2 linked regions of the Leisingera sp. NJS204 genome follow. The protein of the gene in region 2 interacts with the protein of the main gene of each other region in a pairwise test. Links are inferred from orthologs where the notes say so. Each region holds a gene or a part of one and is shown on either strand. Other genes may lie near its edges.

Region 1 (4,812 bases), 1.9 Mb from region 2 along the record:
GGCATGACCGGGGCAGGGATCGCGGAGATCTTTGACGCAATGCGTCCTGGCTTGGTGGACCTTCGCGCCAAGGTGCTGGAGAAGCCCGCGCCCAAGGGATTGGCAGGCACATTTGACGAAGCGGCGCAGATGAAGCTCACCCGGAAGCTCGCCAAAGCTTTCGGCTATGACATGGCGCACGGGCGGGTCGACAAGGCAGTGCATCCGTTCAGCTCCGGCTCGGGGCTGGATGTGCGGATCACCACCCGGACCAGTGAGGTGGATCCGTTCAACTGCTTCTATTCGACCATTCACGAGGTCGGCCACGGCGCCTATGAGCAGAACATCAGCCGCGACTACCTGCTGACCCCGCTGGGCAGCGGCGTGTCGATGGGCGTGCATGAAAGCCAAAGCCGGATCTATGAAAACCAGATCGGCCGCAGCCGGGCGTTCACCGGCTGGCTGTTTGAGGAGATGAAAGCGGCGTTTGGCGATTTCGGCATTGCGGATGCGGACAGCTTCTATGCCACGGTGAACGCAGTGCATAAGGGCTATATCCGGACTGAGGCGGATGAGCTGCAATATAACCTGCACATCATGCTTAGGTTCGGCCTGGAGCGCGCACTGATGAGCGGCGATCTGGCGGTGAAGGATCTGGAGGCGGCCTGGAATGACCGGTTCGAGGCGGACTTTGGCTATGCTGTCGACAGGCCGTCAAACGGCTGTTTGCAGGACGTGCATTGGTCTGTGGGTCTGTTCGGGTATTTTCCGACCTACAGTTTGGGCAACGTCTATGCCGGCTGCCTGTATCAGGCGCTGCGCCGTGATGTTCCGGGGCTGGATATGCAGTTGGCAGAGGGCGACACCACGGGTGCGACCGGGTGGCTGAAAGAATCCCTGCAACAGCATGGCGGATTGCGCAGCCCACGCGATACCATCGTGCACGCATCCGGCATGGAGCCCAGCCACGCACCGCTGCTGGCCTATCTAGAAGAGAAGTTCAGCCTGCTTTACGATCTCTGAAACGGCCTTGCACCACGGCTAAGGCTTTCTGGCGGCAGCGGAAAATCCGCTGCCCCGGAAATGCCGTATTTCAGGTGTATTCTCGGATGCTCATGGGGATGAGAGCAGAGAAATAACTGATGCATACAGCCATAGCCTATCTGATTTTTGCCAGCTTTGTGCTGGCGCCAACCCTGATCTGAAACGCAAACCGTCAGATCAGCGCCATGCGCTCCGCCCGCTCGGGATCCGGGAAGGGACGGTAGAGGCCGGTCTCTGACGTGGCGATCAGGGCTGTGACATGGGAGTAGAGCTTTTCGACCTCCTCGTCATGTTCGCCCAGGACACGGAAAGCCTGATCCAGCTGGGTCATGTCCCTAAACTCAATCTCCAGCAGGAAATCGCGGCAAGTGTCGCTGGCCAGGTTCAGCTTGCGCCGCAGCAGCCGCCAGCCCAGGATCACGCCGCGCTCCTGCAGGTAGCTCATCCATTGGTCAACCGCGCTGGCAAAGCTCAGCGCCTTGGCTTCGTGATGCAGGTCGATGGAGCATTGATAGAGGTTCATGGGACGATCCCTTGGTGCAGACAACTCAAGCGATAGTCTGTCACAGAAAGATTAGGCAGCGGTTAAACACAAAAGCGCCGCCCAGGTGATCCAGGGCGGCGCTGCTTTAGTCAGGCTGAGCGGCGGTGTTACTCTTCGCCGCCGCCGTCTTCCTCATCACCGTTTTCAGCAATCCATGCGACGGACACCACTTCTTCGCCCTTGCCGGTGTTGAACACCCGGACACCGCCGGCCGAGCGTGAACGGAAGGAGATGCCATCCACAGGCACCCGGATCGACTGGCCCTTGGACGTGGCCAGCATGATCTGGTCATCCATTTCAACCGGGAAGGAGGCCACGATTTCACCGCCGCGCATCGCCTTGTCCATCGCGGTGACACCCATGCCGCCGCGTCCGCGCACCGGATAGTCATGCGAGGAGGACAACTTGCCCGAACCGCCTGTGGTGATGGTCAGGATCAGGTTTTCCGCCGCCGACATTTCCGCATAAAGCTCGGTCGAGAAGTTCGGATCCTCGGGCGCATCCTCATCCGAGGCCTCGGCATCGTCAGTCAATCCGGCCATCGCGCGGCGCATCTTGAGGTAGGCGGTGCGCTGTTCCGGCGTGTATTTCGAGTGCCGGATCACCGACATCGAGACCACACGGTCCTCACCGCTGAGACGGATGCCGCGCACACCGGTGGATTCGCGCGAGTTGAACACCCGCACATCGGTGGAGCGGAAGCGGATCGCACGGCCTGAGTCGGTGAACAGCATCACGTCATCGTCTTCCGAACAGATACGGACATTCACCAGCTGGACCGATCCGTCCTCGGGCAGTTTCATCGCGATCTTGCCGTTGCGGCGGACGTTGGTGAAATCCGACAGCCGGTTGCGGCGTGTATCGCCGCCGCTGGTGGCAAAGACCACCTGCAGGTTTTCCCATTCATCATCCGGCACATCGACCGGCATAATTGCCGCGATGGAAACCCCGGTCGGGATCGGCAGGATGTTGACGATGGCCTTGCCCTTGCCGGTGCGTCCGGATTGCGGCAGGCGCCAGGTCTTCAGCTTGTAGACCATGCCGTCGGTGGTGAAGAACAACAGCTGGGTATGGGTATTGGCCACAAAGAGGGTGGTGATCACATCCTCTTCTTTGGTCTGCATACCCGACACACCTTTGCCGCCGCGCTTTTGCGACCGGAAATCAGCCAGCGGAGTACGCTTGATGTAGCCGCCGGAGGTCACGGTCACCACCATGTCCTCGCGTTCGATCAGGTCTTCGTCTTCCATGTCGCCGGACCAATCGACGATCTCGGTGCGGCGCGGCACAGCGAAGTTGTCGCGCACTTCGCGCAGCTCATCGCCGATGATGCCCATGATGCGCTCGCGCGACGACAGGATCTCAAGGTATTCCTTGATCTTACGGGCCAGTTCTTCCAGCTCGTCAGTGACCTCTTTCACGCCGATCTGGGTCAGGCGCTGCAGGCGCAGTTCCAGAATTGCGCGGGCCTGGGTCTCCGACAGGTTATAGGTGCCGTCGTCATTGGCCGTATGGGTCGGATCATCAATCAGCGCGATGTATTCCAGGATCGGCTGGGCCGGCCAGCGGCGGGTCATCAGCTTTTCACGCGCCTCGGCCGCATCGGCAGACTGGCGGATGGTGGTGACGATTTCGTCGATATTGGTGACCGCAACCGCGAGGCCGCACAGGATGTGGCTGCGTTCACGGGCCTTGCGCAGCAGATACGCGGTGCGGCGCGCCACCACGTCTTCGCGGAAGTCGATGAAGGAGGTCAGGAACCGGCGCAGCGTCAGCTGTTCCGGCCGGCCGCCGTTCAGCGCCAGCATGTTGCAGCCAAAGTAGGTCTGCATCGGAGTGAAGCGGTAAAGCTGATTCAGTACCACTTCGGGCGTGGCATCGCGCTTAAGCTCAACCACCACACGCACGCCGTTGCGATCGGATTCGTCCTGCACATGGGCGACGCCTTCGATTTTTTTGTCGCGCACCTGCTCGGCGATCTTTTCGATCATTGCCGCCTTGTTCACCTGATAGGGAATCTCGTCCACAACAATGGCATAGCGGTCTTTCCTGATTTCCTCGGTGCGGGTCTTGGCACGGATGACCACACTGCCGCGGCCCTCCAGATAAGCCTTGCGGGCACCGGAGCGGCCCAGCATCACGCCGCCGGTCGGAAAGTCCGGGCCGGGCACGTAATCAATCAGCTGTTCGCTGGTCAGGTCGGGATCGTCGATCAGCGCCAGGGTGGCATCAATCACTTCGCCTAGGTTGTGCGGCGGAATGTTGGTGGCCATGCCGACCGCAATACCGCCGGCGCCATTGACCAGCATATTCGGGAACCGGGCCGGCAGAACCGTCGGCTCGCGGTCTTTGCCGTCATAGTTGTCCTGAAAGTCGACGGTTTCCTTGTCGATGTCAGACAGCAGGAAGGCCGCCGGCTTGTCCATCCGCACTTCGGTGTAACGCATGGCCGCCGGGTTATCGCCGTCCATCGAGCCAAAGTTGCCCTGGCCGTCCAGCAGCGGCAGCGACATTGAGAAGTCCTGCGCCATCCGCACCAGCGCGTCATAAATCGCGCTGTCACCGTGCGGGTGGTACTTACCCATCACGTCGCCGACCGGGCGGGCCGATTTGCGGTAGGACTTTTCATGTGTGTTGCCGGATTCGTGCATTGCATAGAGAATGCGCCGGTGAACCGGTTTCAGCCCGTCCCGCAGGTCCGGGATGGCGCGGCTGACGATGACCGACATGGCATAGTCCAGGTAGGACGTGCGCATTTCGGATTCAATGGATACCGTGGGGCCGTCATATACGGGCCGTTCCGGCAGGTTTTCGTCCATGTTTTCAGGAGTTTCCGGCGTATCGCTCACGTTGGCTGCCCGCTCTTTCTTCTGGCTCTATATATTGTGTTTGCACCCTATCAGATACCGTATATGGGGCGCAAGCAAACAGCCGGGAAAGCGGAAAACAGGCCGTTCACACAGCGGTAACACACTGTTTTTGGGGAAATTAACCAATAGCAGCCTAGCATCAGTAAGAGGGGGCAAATTTTGGAGGCTGTAAATGGAGACCACAGAGACCGAGCTGATGCTGAAGGGATACGGGCTGACCACGGCTGAGTTCACCTATTGTATGCCCGACTATATCCACGTTCTGAACACCTTTGTGTGGCAGGAGTACGACCTTGCCCCGGACCATCCGCGGCTGTTTGAGTTCATCGAATTCTGGCAGCGGGAAATTGACGGTCCGCTGCATTCTGTTCGGTT
Region 2 (5,989 bases):
TCATCCCAGGAAACCGGGGTGAATTCGCCTTCTTTGTCATATTCGCCATTGGTCTTGCGCAGCAGCGGCTGGGTCAGACGGTCGGCGCCATACATGATCTTCGAGAGGAAGTAGCCCTTGACGCAGTTCAACCCGCGGTTCACCTCGGCCTGGGTGTCGCCATGGGTGGCAACCACGCGGCCGGCCTTGGTGGCGACCATGATCGAACAGCCAGTACCGCAGAAACGGCAGGCCGCCTTGGACCATTTCAGCTCGGTCACATTGGCGTCGGTGACAAGGTTCTGTGCTGCCGCAGGGATCGGCAGGCCGGCGGCAAGTGCCGCAGCTGCGGCTGCCTGCGCCTTGATGGCGTCGCGGCGGGTAAGTCCGGTCATTGGGGGACTCCTTCTTCAATAGCGAGATCCTGCGCATCGCAGGTTTGATGAAAGACAAGCGCCGCGCTGGCGACGCCGTCGAGAAGCTGAATTCTGGCCAAGGCATCGCCGATGACCCGGTCGCTTTCGGCCTCGAACAGGACGACGATCTTGCCCGAGGGGTCGGCTTGCGAAATCTCGGCGCCAGCCATGGATTTGATGTCGGCAAGGACGGCCTCCATGTGTACAGGGTTGCTGCGCACCAGCAGGCTGGAAATATGGATCTCTTCTGTCACGCGGGCGTCCTTTGCTGGCGGGGATCGCAGAGTGCGATGGCATTGTTGGGACAGGTGGACAGGCAGGCACCGCAGCCGGTGCAGGCGCCGGGATCCACCTGAATGGCGCCGACCGGACGGACCGACAGGACCATCCGAAGGGCACGAGGGTCGCAAATGTCGGTGCACAGCTGGCAGGCGATTCCGGCGGCATTCAGGCAGCTGCTGGTGATCTCCACCGTCACCGGCCAGGGCGCTGGCTGTGCCAGATCGAACACCGCTTGCGGGCAGGCTTCGGCACAAGCGCCGCAAAATGTGCATTCGCCACCGTGGAAACTGATCCGCGGGCGGCTGCGGCTGTCGAATTCGATGATGTTCTCCGGGCAGCTCTCCACGCAGGCATTGCAGCCGGTGCACTGCGCCTGCACCCGGGCCTCATCCGTCCAGGGCGGACGGAATTCCGGATCCGGGCGGGCCACTTTCCCGGTCAGGAAGGCGCGCCGCGAGGGGGCTGTGCTGGCATGTGCTGGCATTGGCCTGGCCTCTTACCCGGCCGGCGGTCCCAGGAAGATCTGGGAGATCCAGATGATCAGGCCGTATCCGCCGACCAGTCCCACCGCCAGCACCGGCGCCAGAACCACGGCAAGGAACAGGAAGGTGTTCCGCTCTTCGGCTTTGCTTGGCTGTTCGGACATTTTTTGTCCTCCTTGGCTCGTACAAATGTAGCGCAGCAAGCCGGCCGGAAAAGGCCGCATCTGATTCCGGTTTTCTGAACAGTGCCGCGTCGCTGGCAGGAGAATGCGCAGGACGGCCGTACTGCACTTTGATCTGAATCATTTCCCGGGCGGTAGATTTGGCAAAACCAAACATTCAAACAATCGAAATTAACGATATCAATATTTCCAGAGCGCTTCCAACCGCGAATGTCGCAATCCAATTTGGGACACGCCCATGTGTCTGTAATTGTTTGGGAAGTGCCGCCAGCCAGCCTCGTGGCGCTTGGCATGTGAAGGCGCACTGAATTTGATCATCACAATTGAGATGCCATTCGGACGCAGGTACCGGGGCCAGAAATACGCCTGCCGCGACGTGGCGTGTGAAGTCCTCGCAGCAGCGCTTATGCGCAAACCTATGGGCCAATCGCGCAAAGTTATGGGGATCGCGCACGGCTGCACGCGATCCTACACCCGATCAGAAATCCAGGTTTTCGACGCTAAGCGCGTTCTTTTGGATAAACTCGCGACGGGGTTCGACAACATCGCCCATCAGCTTGGTGAACAGATCATCCGCCTCGATCATATCGTCGACCCGCACTTGCAGCAGTGTCCGGGCGTCCGGGTCCAGTGTCGTCTCCCACAGCTGGTCCGGGTTCATCTCGCCCAGGCCTTTGTAGCGCTGCAGCGAGAGACCCTTTTCGCCTTCATCAAGGATCGCCTTCAATAGATCCAGCGGACCGTGAATAATCTGGCTGCGGTCGCGGCGGATCAGCTGAGAGGCGGTGCCGTAGACTTCCTGCAGGCTTTGGGTGAAGCTGCCGGTCTTGCGCGCCTCGCCGGAGCGCAGCATCGGGCCGTCCAGGGTACGCACTTCCTCGACTCCGCGCAGGATGCGGGCCAGGCGGATGCCGTGATCCTGGGTGATCCGGCCCTGCCAGCCGCGCTCATATTCCAGGGCAATGGCGTCCAGCCGCGCCGCAACCTTGTCGGCCACGCCCTGCAAGTTGGAATCCACCGCACCGGGCACAAAGGCACCGGCCACTGCGGCTTGCTCCAGGATGTGGCGCGGGTAATGGGTCGGGAAAGCATCCAGCACACGTTTGAGCTGGCGCGCCTCGTCGACCACGCGGGTAAGGTCGGCACCGGCCATCTCGGAGCCGTTACCGAGTTTCAGCAACGCGCCGTCGACACCTTGGTTGATCAGATAATCATCCAGCGCCGCCTGATCCTTGAGGTAGACCTCGGATTTGCCGCGCGCGACCTTATACAATGGCGGCTGCGCAATGTAGAGATAGCCGCCCTCGATCAGCTCCGGCATCTGCCGGTAGAAGAAGGTCAGGAGCAATGTCCGGATATGGGCGCCGTCCACGTCCGCATCGGTCATGATGACAATCTTGTGGTATCGCAGCTTTTCAATCTTAAATTCGTCCCGGCCAATACCGGTGCCCAATGCCATCACCAGGTTGCCGATCTCCTGGCTTCCCAGCATCCGGTCAAAGCGTGCGCGTTCAACGTTCAGGATCTTGCCGCGCAGGGGCAGGATTGCCTGGGTCCTCCGGTCCCGGCCTGTCTGGGCGGAACCGCCGGCCGAGTCCCCCTCGACCAGGAAGACTTCGGTTTTGGACGGGTCTTTTTCAGAGCAATCCTTCAGCTTGCCAGCCAGATAGTTCACATCCATCGCGGTTTTGCGGCGGGTCAGTTCGCGCGCTTTGCGGGCGGCCTCGCGGGCCAAAGCGGCCTCGACAATTTTGCCAACGATTTGCTTGGCCTGGCCGGGGTTTTCCTCAAACCACTCTGCCAGTTTTTCCCCGACCAGGCTTTCGACCACCGGGCGCACCTCGGACGACACCAATTTATCCTTGGTCTGGCTGGAGAATTTCGGATCCGGCACTTTCACCGACAAAACACAGGTCAGCCCCTCGCGGGCGTCATCACCAGTAAAGGAGATCTTTTCCTTCTTCGCGATGCCCGAAACCTGCGCGTAGTTGTTGATCGTGCGGGTCAACGCGCCGCGGAAGCCTGCAACATGGGTGCCGCCATCGCGCTGCGGGATGTTGTTGGTAAAGGGCAGCACAGTTTCATGATAGCTGTCATTCCACCACATGGCGATTTCGACAACGATTTCGTCCTTTTCACCGATGATATAAACCGGAGTTTCCATCACCGGGGTCTTGTGGCGGTCCAGGTATTTGACGAATTCCTTGACGCCGCCGTCATAGAACAGCTCCACTTCCAGCCGTTCCGCCGGGCGTTCGTCGATCAGGATGATGCGCACGCCGGAGTTCAGAAAAGCCAGTTCCCGCAAGCGCTTTTCCAACGTTTCAAAGACATATTCGAGGTTGGAAAACGTATCCGTCGAGGCCATGAAGCGCACTTCGGTGCCGGTGCGGTCGCCGCAATCGCCGACCACCTCCAGATGCTTGGCGGTATCACCGCGCTCAAACCGGGCAATGTGTTCCTTGCCGTCTCGCCAGACGCGCAGTTCCAGCCAGTCAGACAGCGCGTTCACCACCGAAACACCCACACCGTGCAGGCCGCCGGAAACTTTGTAGGAGTTGCTGTCGAACTTACCGCCGGCATGCAGCTGGGTCATGATGACCTCGGCCGCGGAAACGCCTTCTTCCTCGTGGATACCCACCGGAATGCCGCGGCCGTTGTCGCTGACGGATACGCTGGAATCGGCGTGAATTTTCACCGTCACGTGGTCCGCGTGGCCTGCCAGCGCCTCGTCGATGCCGTTGTCCACGACCTCATACACCATGTGGTGCAGGCCCGAGCCATCGTCGGTGTCCCCGATATACATGCCGGGGCGTTTTCGAACCGCCTCCAACCCTTTGAGAACCTTGATGGAATCCGCGCCATATTCTGCGGGGGCCTGCTCGTTTCCGGACATTCACATCTTCCTGTCTTTGCTTCAGGATTTTATACGGAGTCTGGCCGGGATTGTCACGCGCAAGCCCCCTTTTTTCAGGGCTGTATCAGACGATTATGCTGCTAAGGCGCCAAGCTCCGACGCGGTGCTCAGCCAGGCTGCGCGCTCCTCCGCACTTGATCCTTGCAATGCGCCGAAATGGCAGGTCTCTACCGGATCAATCCCCACGAAATTCATTATCTGCCGCTCCACCTGAACATGCGCTGCATTGCCATAGAACTGCTCCATCAAGTCAGGCGGCGTGTCCGACGCCACCATCACCCGGCCCGATTTTCCGGCCAACAGCGGTTTCGGCAGGCCATCGGTCACAATGCGCGGGTCAAACGTGCGGCCGGGAAGCAGAATCCGGTCAAACAACCCCTTCAGTTTCCCCGGCATCCCGCCCCACCACAGCGGAAAGGCAAGGACCACATGCTCTGCCCACTCAAAGTCCGCAAGCACTGCTTCGATCTGCGGCTCCAGTTGCTTTGCTCCGGAAAACCCGGCCTGGCCGAAATCTGCGTCGAACTCCAGCTGCGACAGCTTGTGCAGGCGCACATCGTGCCCCGCACCTTCTGCTGCGGATGCGTAGGCTTTGCACAGCGCCTGCGTAAAAGTGTTCTCAGCCGGGTGGCCGTTCAAGATCAGTATTTTTCGGGCAGACATGTCATTCTCCATGAGCTAAGTTGACCACGGTCACTTTATTGAAAGAAAAAATGACCGTGGTCAATTATAAAAGTGACCGCGGTCAATAACGAACCCGTGAGGATGAGGCATGACACGCGCTCCACAAAAGCGGCGGCTGGAAACCCGCGCAAAACTGCTCAGCACCGCAACCGTCATTGTCCAGGAACAGGGCTATAGCGGTTTGCGGGTTGAAGATGTGGTTGCCCGGGCCGGTGTTGCCAAAGGCACCCTGTTTTCCCATTTCAAGGACAAGGACGGGCTGCTGGCCGTCCTGATCGGGGAGGAAGTGACACGGCTGCTTGACGGGATGGAGGCCGCAGGCGCACCGGCAGATGTAGCGGATCTGACCGCCCGGCTTGCACCGCATCTTGATTACGTTGCGCAGGACCGGGTGATTTTCGATCTGCTGCTGCGCTATTCAGGCACCACTGCGGATGAGCCGGATGAAGTTGTCACTGCAAGCTTCACCCGGCAGGTCGCCTTGCTGACAGGCTGGCTGCAGGACATGCAGGCGGCGGGCAGGGTTCGCCGGAACCAGCCGCCGGAATTGCTGGCGGAAGGCATCCAGGCGTTTCTGAACCATGTGCTGGGCTTGTGGTTCTGCATTGAGCATGAGACTGCAGCGCGCCCGGCCCAGACACTGGAACCTTACTTGCAGGCCTGGTTGCAACCATCCGCCTAAAGGAACGGGATCGCCAGCCCCACACAGATCAGCAGCCCGCCGGACACCAGGTTGATGCGCCGCAGGATCCGGGGCGAAGCGATCGCCCGCCGGACCCGGTGCACCATCCCTGCCAACGCAAGGTTCCCTGCCAGCGGAACCGCAAAAGACAGCACCACAATGGCGGCAACATCCGGCCAGGTTGTTCCTGACAGATCAAAGAAACCGGGCAGAACGCCCATGTAGAACAGGATTGCCTTGGGATTGCCCAGGATCACAGCAATTCCCGCCATGAACCCGGCCCAGACGCCCGGCCGGGTGAGGGCGCGGCTTTCCTGAACCGCTTCACCCGCGTGACGGATCAGCAGCCCGCCCATGCCGAGGAA

What was found. The genes of interacting proteins can lie anywhere in the genome.
Region 1: the proteins of gyrB (region 2) and gyrA interact in binary tests that used the Escherichia coli proteins (3 or more experiments, as listed by UniProt). The link is inferred for Leisingera sp. NJS204 from one-to-one orthologs.

The regions. Positions count from the first base shown.
Region 1 is NZ_CP035417.1:1,903,899-1,908,710, forward strand. The notes cover bases 1,475-4,812. They hold gyrA (DNA gyrase subunit A), read right to left. Parts: upstream 4,417-4,812; coding sequence 1,675-4,416; downstream 1,475-1,674. Other genes in these bases: ETW24_RS09365 (DUF6614 family protein), read right to left, coding at 1,475-1,546; ETW24_RS09375 (usg protein), read left to right, coding at 4,610-4,812. Also shown: ETW24_RS09360 (carboxypeptidase M32), read left to right, coding at 1-1,002; more of ETW24_RS09365, read right to left, coding at 1,196-1,474. UniProt on the Escherichia coli protein: A type II topoisomerase that negatively supercoils closed circular double-stranded (ds) DNA in an ATP-dependent manner to maintain chromosomes in an underwound state.
Region 2 is NZ_CP035417.1:3,835,262-3,841,250, forward strand. The notes cover bases 1,529-4,569. They hold gyrB (DNA topoisomerase (ATP-hydrolyzing) subunit B), read right to left. Parts: upstream 4,238-4,569; coding sequence 1,820-4,237; downstream 1,529-1,819. Other genes in these bases: ETW24_RS18600 (NAD(P)H-dependent oxidoreductase), read right to left, coding at 4,331-4,569. In the rest of the region: nitrate reductase catalytic subunit NapA, read right to left, coding at 1-374; ETW24_RS18580 (chaperone NapD), read right to left, coding at 371-649; ETW24_RS18585 (ferredoxin-type protein NapF), read right to left, coding at 646-1,161; periplasmic nitrate reductase, NapE protein, read right to left, coding at 1,174-1,323; more of ETW24_RS18600, read right to left, coding at 4,570-4,921; ETW24_RS18605 (TetR/AcrR family transcriptional regulator), read left to right, coding at 5,031-5,624; ETW24_RS18610 (LysE family translocator), read right to left, coding at 5,621-5,989. UniProt on the Escherichia coli protein: DNA gyrase negatively supercoils closed circular double-stranded DNA in an ATP-dependent manner to maintain chromosomes in an underwound state.